DNA from 2 places in the Streptomyces canus genome. Region 2 is predicted to be linked to the other one. Evidence: riboswitches for the same ligand, from Rfam matches in the RefSeq annotation. Region 2 holds a riboswitch; the other holds the start of a gene.
The links. A riboswitch is a leader RNA that binds a small molecule or an ion and turns the genes downstream of it on or off. The one in region 2 is predicted to bind ZMP and ZTP.

Region 1: it holds a riboswitch for ZMP and ZTP, as region 2 does, so the genes downstream of both, OG841_RS45590 (hypothetical protein) here and OG841_RS18260 (glycine hydroxymethyltransferase) in region 2, are expected to answer to the same signal.

What each region holds. Positions count from the first base shown of each region.
Region 1 is NZ_CP107989.1:9,986,306-9,992,520, forward strand. It holds partial or broken gene OG841_RS45580 (helix-turn-helix domain-containing protein) at 807-1,064, opposite strand; gene OG841_RS45585 (hypothetical protein) at 1,295-2,641, shown strand; gene OG841_RS45590 (hypothetical protein) at 2,892-3,251, opposite strand; ZMP/ZTP riboswitch at 3,281-3,365, opposite strand; gene OG841_RS45595 (amino acid permease) at 3,619-5,019, shown strand; gene OG841_RS45600 (hypothetical protein) at 5,353-5,586, shown strand; gene bla (class A beta-lactamase) at 5,946-6,215, opposite strand, start outside.
Region 2 is NZ_CP107989.1:4,072,432-4,078,646, forward strand. It holds gene OG841_RS18240 (RNA polymerase sigma factor) at 1-413, shown strand, start outside; gene OG841_RS18245 (hypothetical protein) at 406-1,320, shown strand; gene OG841_RS18250 (hypothetical protein) at 1,431-2,138, shown strand; gene OG841_RS18255 (hypothetical protein) at 2,191-2,925, shown strand; gene OG841_RS18260 (glycine hydroxymethyltransferase) at 2,964-4,415, opposite strand; ZMP/ZTP riboswitch at 4,457-4,546, opposite strand; gene OG841_RS18265 (LLM class flavin-dependent oxidoreductase) at 4,656-5,507, opposite strand; gene OG841_RS18270 (hypothetical protein) at 5,817-6,215, shown strand, end outside.

The sequences.
Region 1 (6,215 bases), 5.9 Mb from region 2:
AGGGCCGCGGCCTCTGCGCCCCGGTGTCCTCATCCTCATCCGTGACGGACCGCCCGCCGAAGCGTCGGCGCACTCCGCCGATGGCGTCCCGGGTTCTCTCCCACCAGACCACTGCTCGACTGCACCATGGAGGCGGCGATTCCGCCCGGCCCGGTTCATAACGACTCGGCTTCCGTCGACGCGGGCCGAGGCGGTGTCGTACGGGCGTGGCGGAAGGTGAAGTCGGCGGGCCTGCGCGCATGGACCGCCCGGGCACCCGTCACTCCCACGGCATCAGGCGGATCGACGTACACCCCGAGCCACTGATCAAGGAGGCGGACCGGGAATTGGATCAGCGCTCGGGCTCGTGGGTTGGTGCCGCTTTTGGGGCGGAGTTCTTCAACTCGGCTGGAAGATTTGGTTGAGGAAGTGGTGGGTGGCGGGATCGGTGGTGTGGATGCGGGTGGTGTGGGTGCCGCGGGTGCGGAGAGAGCGATCCGACGCAATCGACCACTGAGGTGACGCTCCGCGACCGCTCTGCACGATCTCACTGTTCTGAACCCACGTCGCGCCATACGGCGAGGTCGAGCTCAACCTGAACAGCACGCTCATTCGCGGCGCAGGCCGGCCACGTGCGAGCCGGGAGCGGTCGATTCCTTTTGGTGGTGGCCGGGATCTACATGGTGAGAGGCGCGGCCCGCACGACGGGCCGATCGGTCTCTCTCATGCACGCCGAGAGAGAGGCTGATCGCCGATGAGCATTCCCGCGACCATGCGCGCACTGCAGCAGACTTCCCTCAACGGCCCGCAGGACATGCACCTGATCGAAGCCGCTGGATGACCCTGCACACCGTGGCTGGCGAGACTCCGAACAGCGGCGCCAGCTGCCGCATGGTGAGGTTCGTCCGGTAGTAGACAGCCACCGGCAGCACCCGGTCGGCAAGCGGTAGGCACCACAGACGCTCGATCCGCGGCCCGTCACCACCCCGCTCCCGCGCCACCTTCAGCAACCCCTCGAACTGCCTCATCCGCAGCCCGGTGAACGTCTCCACCCGCAAGGGCTGAGCCCTCAACACCGCACGCATACAAGGGAAATTCCCAGTTCGATGCGTGCGTAAGATCTTGCGCGGCCCGATGCGACACCGGCCTCGCCGATCTTGCGGCGAGGCCCTGCATCGGGTCAGCCGCAGTGGCGGCCCGAGTTGATGCAGGAGACCGCCTGGTTCATGAGGACGGGGCCCGCAACTCATGACGAAACGCTTACGTCCAGGCTCACCGGAGGCTCATCCGGCCTTCCCCGACCTAGCGTGCCGGTGTGAACCGCGATCTTCTCCGCGACCTGTCCGCGACCCTCGCCGCAGCGCTGCTCGTCACGACGGCGGCTGTGATCGGCACGGTCCTGGAACGCCATTATGGAAACCTTCATGTCAGCTGGCCTCCGCTGTACGGCCATTGGGAGCCGCACGTCGGCCCCGGCACCCCCGCCGCCATCATGGTGGCCCTCGTAGTCGTCGCGTACGGGCCGCTCCTCGCCGCTCGGCTGCCCTGGCGCGCGCTGCTGTGCACGGCCTGGGGCACCGCCATGGCATGGACGTTCTCGCTCGCCCTGGTCGACGGATGGCAGCGCGGAGTCGCCGGGCGCCTGACGACCAAGTACGAATACCTACAGGTCATCGACCCCGTCAACCGCTTCCTCGACATCCCCGCCGTCCTCCGGGACTTCACTCACCACATCCTGATCAACTCACCCGACCATTGGCCTGCGCACGTCGCCGGACATCCGCCCGCGGCTACGCTCACCTTCGTCCTCCTCGACCGGATCGGGCTGGGCGGCGGCGCCTGGGCGGGGGTCTGGTGCATCACTGTCGGGGCGACAGCGGCGGTGGCGGTCCTCGTCACCCTACGAGCGCTGTCCGGGGAGGCGCTCGCCCGTCGCGCCGCGCCCTTCCTGGTCCTGGCCCCGGCGGCCGTGTGGATGGGCACCTCCGCGGACGGGTACTTCGCGGCAGTCGCCGCCTGGGCGATCGCGTTCCTGGCCCTCGCGGTCACGGGACACCGGCCACGGTCGGCAGGTCTTGCCTCCGGGCTTCTCTTCGGACTCACCGCGTATCTCTCGTACGGACTGACACTGTTCGCGGTGATCGCCGGTGGCGTCCTGCTGCTCGGCTCCCGACGGCTGCGCCCCCTCCCCTACGTCCTTGCCGGATTCGTCGTCGTCCCGGCCGTGTTCACGTTCGTGGGCTTCAACTGGTGGGAGGCGTATCACCTGCTGGTCACCCGCTACTACCAAGGGGCCGGCGGCATCCGCCCGTACGGCTACTGGGTGTGGGCGAACCTCGCATGCACGGCACTCGTCGTGGGACCGGCAACGGTGGCCGGGCTCAGACGAGCCGGTGCGACTCCCATCCGCCAGGGTCTTCGCACGTGCCTGCGCCGCTCCGACGCCGAACCTCGCCTTGCCCTGCTCGCCTCCGCCGCCCTGTTTGCGCTCCTCGCCGCCGACCTCTCCGGCATGAGTAAGGCGGAAACAGAGCGCATCTGGCTGCCGTTCGCGATGTGGCTGCTCCCGACATGCGCGTTCCTGACCCGGCCCCGCGCCTGGCTCACCGCACAGGCGGTCCTCGCCCTACTCCTCAACCACCTGCTGTTGACGGGATGGTGACGCGGCAACGTGTCGCCCTCGGCCGTCCGGCGGAAGCGTGTCGGCGGTAGGTGTCCCGGCCTGAGTCCTCTGCGGAAACCGGATCGGCGGTGACTCCTGCTTCCTGAGCCGCGAGTACGACCACATCGATTCCGGTCCGGCCGCGCGGGCTGGATCATCGACCACGCCGGAGCCGATCACGGCGGGAAGGCTCTGTCCAGATCGGTCTCCGCACTCGCGGGAGCCGCGCATTGCTTGGCGGGGTCGCCGGTCACCACTGGCCGATGACCGGCGCGTCGGGTTCGTGCTGCCGCCACGTCCGGGTGAGGCGTGCGAGCCGTTCCGCGGCGGCGAAGCCGTGCACCGCCGCGACCTTGCCGTCGCTGATCTCGAACGCCGCGGTGCCCACGATCCGGTTCTCGAGAACGGCGAGCACGGCGGGCCAGCCGTTGACCTGCGCGAGGTGGAATGAGGGCGAGCCGTCGGCCAGGCGCCGCTTCGCGGAACTGGGTTTGAACGCGGTCCGCATCATGGTGGCGATACGCTGCGGCGTCTCGTAGCGCCACAGCGTCCTGGAGAGGCCCGCGCCGTCGGAGAGCGCGGTCGCGTCGTCGCCGTGGATCCACGTCATAGCCTCCTGGGTCAGCTGGACATCACTGACGCAGGCGCCCAGGCGGTCGACGCTCACGCGGGAAAACGGCCGCTCCCCGATGGTTGTCCACCTTCGCCAGTTGCGGCCGGGTGGGATCTTTCTCGGCGTCGCGCCGGGGCGCGCAGTCAACTCGCGGCAGAACTTGGGGCCGCGACAGACGGAGGGCACGTCGGCGGCGTAGCCCTGCAGCAATGGACGAAGCCCAGTGGGGAACCCTGACGCATCCTTAACGCCTTACTTGCGCTTCCCTGACGTAGTGTCGGGGGCGGAGTGCCGGGAAGTCTGGTCGGCGAAGTGTCCTGTCCTCGACGAATGCGTCCGCAGGGACGCCAAGGAAGGTCTTCGCGTGACCGTCTCGAAGTCGGCCGCCGCCATCGCGGCTGCTCCGTCTGCTGTCGCGGGCGGCCGTGGCCCGCGCCGTTCCGTTCTCTTCTTCGCGTTCGCCTTCGCGGTGATCGCTGACCCCGTCTCCTCGGTGGCGTACGCGATCGAGGCAGCGTTGCGCGCCCTGCATGGCGACCTGGCGCTGCTGCTGCCCACGATGAGCCTGGTCATCGGGCTCGTCGTGGTCGTCACCGCCAACTACTGGCAGCTCGTCCGGCGCTTCCCCAAGGGCGGCGGCGCAGCGGCCGCGGCCGGGCGTGCGTTCGGTGCGCGCTGGACGTTCCTGCCCATCGGCGCGCTGGTCGTCGACTTCGTGCTGACCATCGGCATCTCGATCGCAGCCGCGACCAGCGCGGTCATCGCCCTCTTCCCAGGGCTTGCTCCGCTGCGCATCCCGATGGCGCTTCTGCTGCTGGTCGTGGTGGCGGGGCTGACCTGGTTCGGGCACGGCGGACGGCTGCTGTTCGCCTTCATGACCGTGGCCTTCGTCATCATCTCCGTGGCCGTACTGATCCTCGGCTTCACCTCGCCCCATGCCACCGGCCACGCCGCCACCTCGGCCGACCCGGGCCGTTCGGCGATGCTCGCGGTGGTCCTGGCGTTCCCGGTCGCGATGGCGCTGGCCACCGGAATCGAGGCGCCGTCGACCGCCATCGCCCAGCTCGGCCAGCTCGACGACACCCACCGCCGCCGCTTCGGCCGCGGGACGCTCGCGCTGCTGGTCGTGATCGTCGGAGGGCTGACTCTGGCCCTGACCGCGCTGGCCGTGCAGTTGCACATCGGTATCCCCGGCACGGACTCCACCCAGATCGCCGACATCGCGCACGCAGCCGCAGGACCCGGCTGGCTCTACAGCGCCTTCCAGCTGACCAGCTCGCTGCTCCTGCTCGCCGCGGCCAGCTCCTCCTTCCAGGCCGGCCCCGGACTGCTCAAGGCCCTGTCCGGCACACCCGAACAGCCCGGAGTGCTGCCGCCGGTCCTCGGCCGGGTCAACCGCCACCACACCCCCTACTGGTCGGTGGTCGTCTACCTCGCTGCCGCAGCACTGATCATCGTCGCCGCGGCGGGCCAGGAGCAGAAACTCGTGCTGTTCTACGCGGTCGCCGTCTTCGTCAGCTTCCTCGTCGGACTCGTCGCCATGGCCCGTTTTGCCCTCCGCGAGGACAAAACGGCCCTGGCCTGGGTCAACGCCCTGGCCGCCGTGGCCGTCGCCTTCACCCTGGCGGTGAACCTGCTCCGGGGCTGGCCGATGCTGTCCCTGGTGGCCACCCTCCTCATCGCGGCCGGCCTGTACGCGCGGTGGACGCGGGCCGGACGCCCCACCGGCATCGAAGACCTCGAGGCACGCGCCGAGGCGGAGTGACGGCGTGATGCGTACGGCACGGCGGCCTGAGCGGTAGTCGTGCCCTGCGACACCGGCTGACCACTCCCCGTGCGCATCAGACGGCCGAGACCGCGAGCGTCAGCACAAGCCCTCCATGTGACCTCGGACCGGTTCGCGGAAGCACCTGCGGTCTGACCACGGGCGGGGAGTCACAACCGGGGGCCGAAGGTGGTGATGAGTCGTCAATCGGTCTCTGTCAGCGATTGCGGGGAGCCGTCACGGTCGGTGAGTGTGGTGCTCAATTCCCGCGTCTGCGCCGGGGCGCGCCGTACCGGATATCGCCAGATGTGACGCTCCCTCATGGAGGCCCTGGTGGCAGCCTGTCCGCCGGGAGCCGAGACCCGCTGGCCGGCCCTGTATGTCAAGGGCCGTGCGGACGGTGACCGTACAGTGCGCACCGAGGCGTTCGGTGCGAGGGCGAGGGGAGTGTGGGAGCTGCCCGGCGCCGTGTGGCAGGAGACCGAGCTGCTGCTGTGGAAACCGCCCGCGGCGTGGTACACCGTCAACGCCTTCTACGCCATTGGCGGGCTGCGGACTGGTACGTGAACTTCCAGCACCCCACCGTTCGGTACGCGATGGGTTCGACACCTTCGACCTCACCGTGGACCTGGTCGTCGCCCCCGATCTGACCAGCTGGCAGTGGAAGGACGAAGACGAGTACGCGCACGTGCGTCGGCTCGGCATCGTCACGATCCCAAGCACCGGGCCGGGGACGCTGCCCGTGACCAGGCCCTCGCGATGCTCGCGGAACGCTCCGGCCCGTTCGGCGACGCCGACTCCTGGTCGGCCTGGCGGTGGAACACCACCTGGCCCGCACTCGAGCCTTCCGCGCCCCGTGGCGGCCGGACAGAGTTGCACGGACGGGCGGCTGAAACGTTGGCTGGAGGGTTTCCTCCAGCTGCCGGTCACAACCTGCCGAGGGCCTTGGCCAGCGCGTTCGCGGTGGAAGCGATCACCTTGTCATCGTGCGGGGTGTTGTTGAGGTTGCGGTTGGTGAACACCGACAAGACGATCGGCGCGTTCGATCGGGGTGTCCAGACGATGGCCAGGTCATTGGCGGTGCCGTAGTTTCTCGCGCCGCCGGTGCCGGTCTTGTCGCCGACCGTCCAGTCCTTGGGGAGTCCCGCACGGATCCGGTTGGCGCCGGTGAAGCTGGCCTTCAGCCAGGCGACCAG
Region 2 (6,215 bases):
GCGGGCTGGGCCGCTTCAAGGAGGGCTCGGCGTTCAAGCCGTGGTTCATGTCGATCGTGGCCAATGAGACGAGGAACACAGTGCGGACGGCGGCGCGCCAACGCACGCTCGCCGGCCGCGAGGCGGCCTTCGCGGAGGCCGAGCCGCTGATACCGGAAGCGGGGGACCCGGCGGTCGCGGCCGTGGAGATAGAGCGCCGCGCCGCACTGGGGTCCGCGCTGGACAAGCTGAGCGAGGAACACCGTCTGGTCGTCACCTACCGGTATCTGCTGGAGATGGACGAGTCCGAGACGGCCCAGGCTCTGGGCTGGCCCCGGGGGACGGTGAAGTCCCGGCTGAACCGCGCGCTGCGCAAGCTCGGCAAACTGCTGCCGGATTTCGAGCCTCGGGAAGGGGGTGATGAGCGTGAGTGAGTCCTACGGCGGTCAGGGCGCGGAGGGAAAGGCGCGTGAGCGTGCGTCCCGGCTGCCGGAGGAGCTGCGGGCGCTCGGGCGTTCGCTGGACGCGCCGGGTGCGGGCGGGTCCGAGTCGATGGTGGAGCGGGTGCTGGAGCAGATACTCACCGAGCGGCTGCCGGTCCCGGTGGCCCACGCGCCGGGTCCCGGCGAGCGGCTGCGGGCGGTGCGGCGGTGGACGCGGATGCGGTGGCGTTCGCTGGCCGCGACCCTCTGCGGGCTGCTGGCGGTCCTCGCGCTCACGCCCCCGGTGCGGGCGGCGGTCCTGGACTGGTTCGACTTCGGCGGGGTCGAGGTGCGGTACGACCCGTCGGCGGTGCCCTCGCCAGGTGCCGAGGTGCCCGGCTGCGGTCGCTCGGTGTCGCTCGCGCAGGCTGAGCGGCGGGCGGGGTTCGAACCGCTGGTGCCGTCGGCGCTCGGCGCTCCGGACGTGGTGACGGTGACGGCCGAGCCGCGGGGGCGGACTCTGGTGAGCCTGTGCTGGCGTGAGCGGGGAGACACCATACGGCTGGACGAGTATCCGGCCCGTCTGGACATCGGCTTCACCAAGAGTGTGCGGGAGCAGCCGGAGTGGCTCTCGCTGGACGGGGACTCCTCCGAGCTCGGTGGGGCCCATGACACGGCACTGTGGTTTCCGCGGCCCCACCTGCTGAGCTTCTGGCTGGTGGACGCGGCCGGCTCCCACTACACCCGCGAGCAGCGAACCGCCGGGCCGACGCTGCTGTGGATGCAGGGGTCGGGTGTCCTGGACGCTCCGGACGTGACGCTGCGACTGGAGGGGGTCGCGTCGAAGGCGCGGGCCGTGGAGATCGCGAAGTCCCTCGGCGAGCCGGGGCACGAGGACGCCGGGAAGTCCTCGGATTAGTGCGCGCGGGGTGGGAACCCCGACGGGCCGGGCGGTGTACCAGAAGTGACATGCGGCTCGCGGACGGGCCGCACGGGGATCGTCTGCTGGGGGCCGGCATGAAGAGGTGTGTGGCTGGACCGAGGGGCCGCTGTCGTGAACTGGCGGCGGGATCGGGCGCGTTGGCGGTGGTGCTCGCGCTGACGGTGTGGGGTGCGCCCTCCGCCTCGGCGGGCGGACCGACGAGCGTGCTCGTGGTCTCGCCCGAGAGTGGGGAGACGGCGTCGCTGTACTACTCCGACGAGGAGTACGACGAGTTGGAGCGGCTGCTCGGCCCTCCGGGTGCGGGCACCCGCACCACACCACCCGAGGCGAATCTGCTTGCAGCCCGGCAGATCAACGTCACGTGGATGGCGCACGATGTCTCACCGTGGCGGCTGGACCAGGTCTTCCCGCTGGCCGGCACGGATGAGGTGTGGATACGCACCGCCGAGCACGTCCCCGAGTCGGTGAACGGCCATTGGCACCGCACAAAGAATCCACCTCAACTGCGCGCCTTGCTGAAGGACTTGGGAGTGATGGGCAAGGTCTCCGGCGAGGGCCATGCCATCTTCCCGGCGCCCGGGCAGGAGCCGGGGAGCGACGCGGGGGCCATGCCCACGCAGGCGTCTGTGGGCCCGGCCTCCACGGCCGACGACGGCACCGAGTGGTGGTGGGCGCTTCCGGGGATTGCGGCCGGAGCCGTACTGGCGCTGGTGCTGCGGCCGTTCGCTCTGCGGATGCGAGGGCACCGTGTGCGCCGGGAGCCGGGACCTCGTCAGGAGCTGCGTGATCTGTGACGAAAGGAGGTGCCCGCGAGCTGGAGATAGCGAGGCTGTTCGATCGAGGGGGATGGCAGTGCGGAGCAGACACACAGGGGTGCGGCTCGGGCCGCGCAGGACATTGGCAGCGCTGGCACCAGCGGTGGTGGCGGTGACCGTGCTCGGGGCGCCGGCGGCTGCCGTGGCGGCACAGCAGACGCGGGGAGCCGGCCCCGACCGGCCCGACCTGGCGATGGTCGTCACCGGCGGCTCGGGGCGGACGGAGGCCGTGCGTTCCGACGAGCCGTACTTCACCCGCCTGTGGCAGCTGCTGCAGCCGACGCGCTCAGGCACGGAGCGGGTGTCCGGCGCCTGGGAGGAGGGCCGGTATCCAGCAGTGCGGTTAACCGTCGTGTGGGGACTGACGGGTGTCGGTGGCTGGCCTCGGACGGATTCGGCGCCGGGGGGTGATGTGGCGGTGGCGCGGCAGGACCAGCTGTTCCTGACAGGGGACGGCACGCCGTGGGTGCGCTCGGATCCGGCACCGGAGCGGGAGGACGACGACATCCGCTGGCACCGTGCGCCGCGGGCGGTTTTCGATCAGCTGGACCGGGCGGGCCTCGCCGGCGGCCCCGGGGAGGGGCGGGAAAAGGCGGAGGCCAAGAGCTCGACGGGCCCGGAGCATGGCGGGTGGTGGGCGGTGCCGGGGCTCGCCGTGGGATTCGCAGCGGGAGTCGGCGGCACGCGGCTGATACGCCGCGCGGCGGTCGGGCCAGGAGCCGGACCGCCGCGGGATGAGCCACGACAGGAACTCATCGATCTCTAGGAGTCACCGGTCTTTGACAACTCAAGAGAGGACGTGCGTCAGCCGAGGTCGATCTCCGGGTACAGCGGGAAACCGGCCACGAGGTCGGTGGCCCGGTGGGAGATCTCGTCCGCGACCTTCGGGTCCAGGATGTGCTGGGCCTTGGAGGGGGCGCCCTTGCTGGTGGTGCCGGGCTCCGTGGTGGTGAGGACGCGGTCGATGAGACCGGCGACCTCGTCCATCTCGGCGGTGCCCAGGCCACGGGTGGTCAGGGCGGGGGTGCCGATGCGGATGCCGGAGGTGTACCAGGCGCCGTTGGGGTCGGCCGGGATGGCGTTGCGGTTGGTGACGATGCCCGACTCGAGCAGGGCGGCCTCGGCCTGGCGGCCGGTGAGGCCGTAGGAGGAGGCGACGTCGATCAGGTTGAGGTGGTTGTCGGTGCCGCCGGTGACCAGGGTGGCACCGCGGCGCATCAGGCCCTCGGCCAGGGCGCGGGAGTTGTCGACGATCCGCTGGGCGTAGTCCTGGAAGGAGGGCCGACGTGCCTCGGCGAGGGCGACGGCCTTGGCGGCCATGACGTGCGGGAGCGGGCCGCCGAGGACCATCGGGCAACCGCGGTCGACCTGGTCCTTGAGGGAGTCGTCGCACAGCACCATGCCGCCGCGCGGGCCGCGCAGCGACTTGTGGGTGGTGGTGGTGACGATCTGGGCGTGCGGGACCGGGTCGAAGTCGCCGGTGAGCACCTTGCCGGCGACGAGACCGGCGAAGTGCGCCATGTCGACCATGAGCGTGGCGCCGACCTCGTCGGCGATCTCGCGCATGATCCGGAAGTTCACCAGACGGGGGTAGGCCGAGTAGCCGGCGACGATGATCAGCGGCTTGAACTCACGGGCCGAGGCGCGCAGCGCGTCGTAGTCGACCAGACCGGTGGAGGGATCGGTGCCGTAGGAGCGCTGGTCGAACATCTTGCCGGAGATGTTGGGTCGGAAGCCGTGGGTGAGGTGACCGCCGGCGTCCAGGGACATGCCGAGCATGCGCTGGTTGCCGAAGGCCTGGCGGAGCTCGGCCCAGTCGGCGTCGGAGAGGTCGTTGACCTGGCGGACGCCGGCCTTCTCCAGGGCGGGGACCTCGACACGCTGGGCGAGGACGGACCAGAAGGCGACGAGGTTGGCGTCGATGCCGGAGTGCGGCTGGACGTAGGCGTGCCGGGCGCCGAAGAGCTCCTTGGCGTGCTCGGCGGCCAGGGACTCGACGGTGTCGACGTTGCGACAGCCGGCGTAGAAGCGGCGGCCGACGGTGCCCTCGGCGTACTTGTCGCTGAACCAGTTGCCCATCGCGAGGAGGGTGGCCGGGGAGGCGTAGTTCTCGGAGGCGATCAGCTTGAGCATCTCGCGCTGGTCGTGGACCTCCTGGCCGATGGCGTCGGCGACGCGCGGCTCGACGGCGCGGATCACGTCGAGAGCGGCGCGGAAGGCCGTGGACTCGGTGGACAGGGGCTGCTGCTCTGACATGGCGGCCTCCGGGCTGCGTGGCTTGAAGCGGTCACGGATCACGGTTCGGCCCAGGCGCACGGCACTTGGTCATTCACAGGCCGCTCCCCGATGGTCCGTCCCATCCCAGCGCGCCAGTCACGGCCTGTCGGCCAGCCTACCGGGCACGTGGAACGACCCCGGCGCGACGTCCACCATGCGAGCGACGGCTTCGAGGCCGGGCCAAGGGCCGGGGCCTCGAAGCCGGGGCGGTGCAGGACGTCAGAACAGCGCGTCGGTGAGGCGGTCGATCTGGTCGGCGTCCGAGGCCCAGCAGTAGAGCATCACCTCGTCGGCACCGATGCCGACGTAGGCGTCGGCGGCCTCGCGGATCTGCCGCGGTGTGGTGAGCAGGCCGGCCTCCATGTACGCGACGTGGCCGCTGAAGGCGTAGTAGTCGCGGAGGTTGCGGCGGGCCCGGTCCAGGGTGTCGTCGGGGCCGAGAGCGACGTTCGCCTGGGCGACCAGACGGGGGTGGCCGGGGCGGTCGTGTTTCTGCCAGGCCGTTTCGGCGGCGCGGAACAGGTTGGACATGAAGGAGGGCGGCAGGGCGGCGCCGAGGAAGCCGTCGCCGAAGCGGCCGACGCGGTCGAGGGCAGCGGGGGCGAAGCCGCCGAACAGCACCTCCGGGCCACCGGGGGTGGTGGGGGCAGGACCGATGGGGTCGATGCCTTCGCCGTATGGCTCGCCGGACCAGGTGCGGCGCAGCAGGGTCATCTGTTCGTCGAGGCGGCGGCCTCGGCGGTGGAGGTCGGTGCCGGCGGCCAGGCAGTCGTCCTCGCGCCCTCCGACGCCGATGCCGAGCGTGAAGCGGCCGCCGGAGAGGCGGTCGAGGGTCGCGGTCTGCTTCGCGAGCAGGGCGGTGTTGTGGAGCGGTGCGATCAGTACCTCGGTCTGGACGCGGATGCGGGACGTGGCGCCGGCGAGGATCGCCAGGGTGACGAGGGGCTCGGGGTTGTCGTAGACGAGGCGGTCGAGCAGGCCGAGGGTGCTGAAGGGGCTCGCGTCGGCGCGCCGGGCCCAGGTGAGCAACTGGGCGGGGTCGTCGATGGGGAGGCCGAGGCCGATGTTCATGGGAGAGTCCTCCGGAGGGCGTACGAGATCCGCCGGTCGGCCGGATCCGGTGCCGCCCCTCCGTGGTGCCGCGCGCTGTGCGCGGACCTGCTCCCGTTCTGCGGCGATGGTTCCAGAGAGCGTGTGCGTCAGAGTGCGCCGACCGTAACGCGATCGGACGGGGTCGGCAACGCGTTTTCGCCGACCGCTCGCGGACACGGCCTCGGGGACACGGCTCGCGTCCGGCGGACAGTTGGAGATCAGTGAGAGCTGGTCCGAAACCAACCCACCCCTCACCACCTCCCCTAAGGTCACTGCGTGCTCTTTGGAATGGTGTGTGCTCTGGGTGCCTCCGTGTGTTTCGGGACGGCCACCGTGCTGCAGGCGATGGCTGCGCGCGCGGCGGATACGGGCGGTCGCGACGGCGAGGGGACGGCGTTCGCGGTGACGCTGTTCCTGGGGGCGGTGCGGCAGTGGCGGTATCTGGCGGGGCTGGCGCTGGACGGGGTGGGGTTCCTGCTGCAGATCGCCGCGTTGCGGTCGGTCCCGATCTACGCGGTGGGCGCGGCGCTCGCGTCGAGTCTCGCGGTGACCGCGGTGGTGTCGGCGCGGCTGCTGCGGGTCCGGCTGAGCGCGGGCGAGTGGGGTGCCGTCGGGGTGGTGTGCGCGGGGATGGCGCTGCTGGGGATCGCGTCCGGGACGGAGGGCGACCGGAGCGGGCCGTCGGCC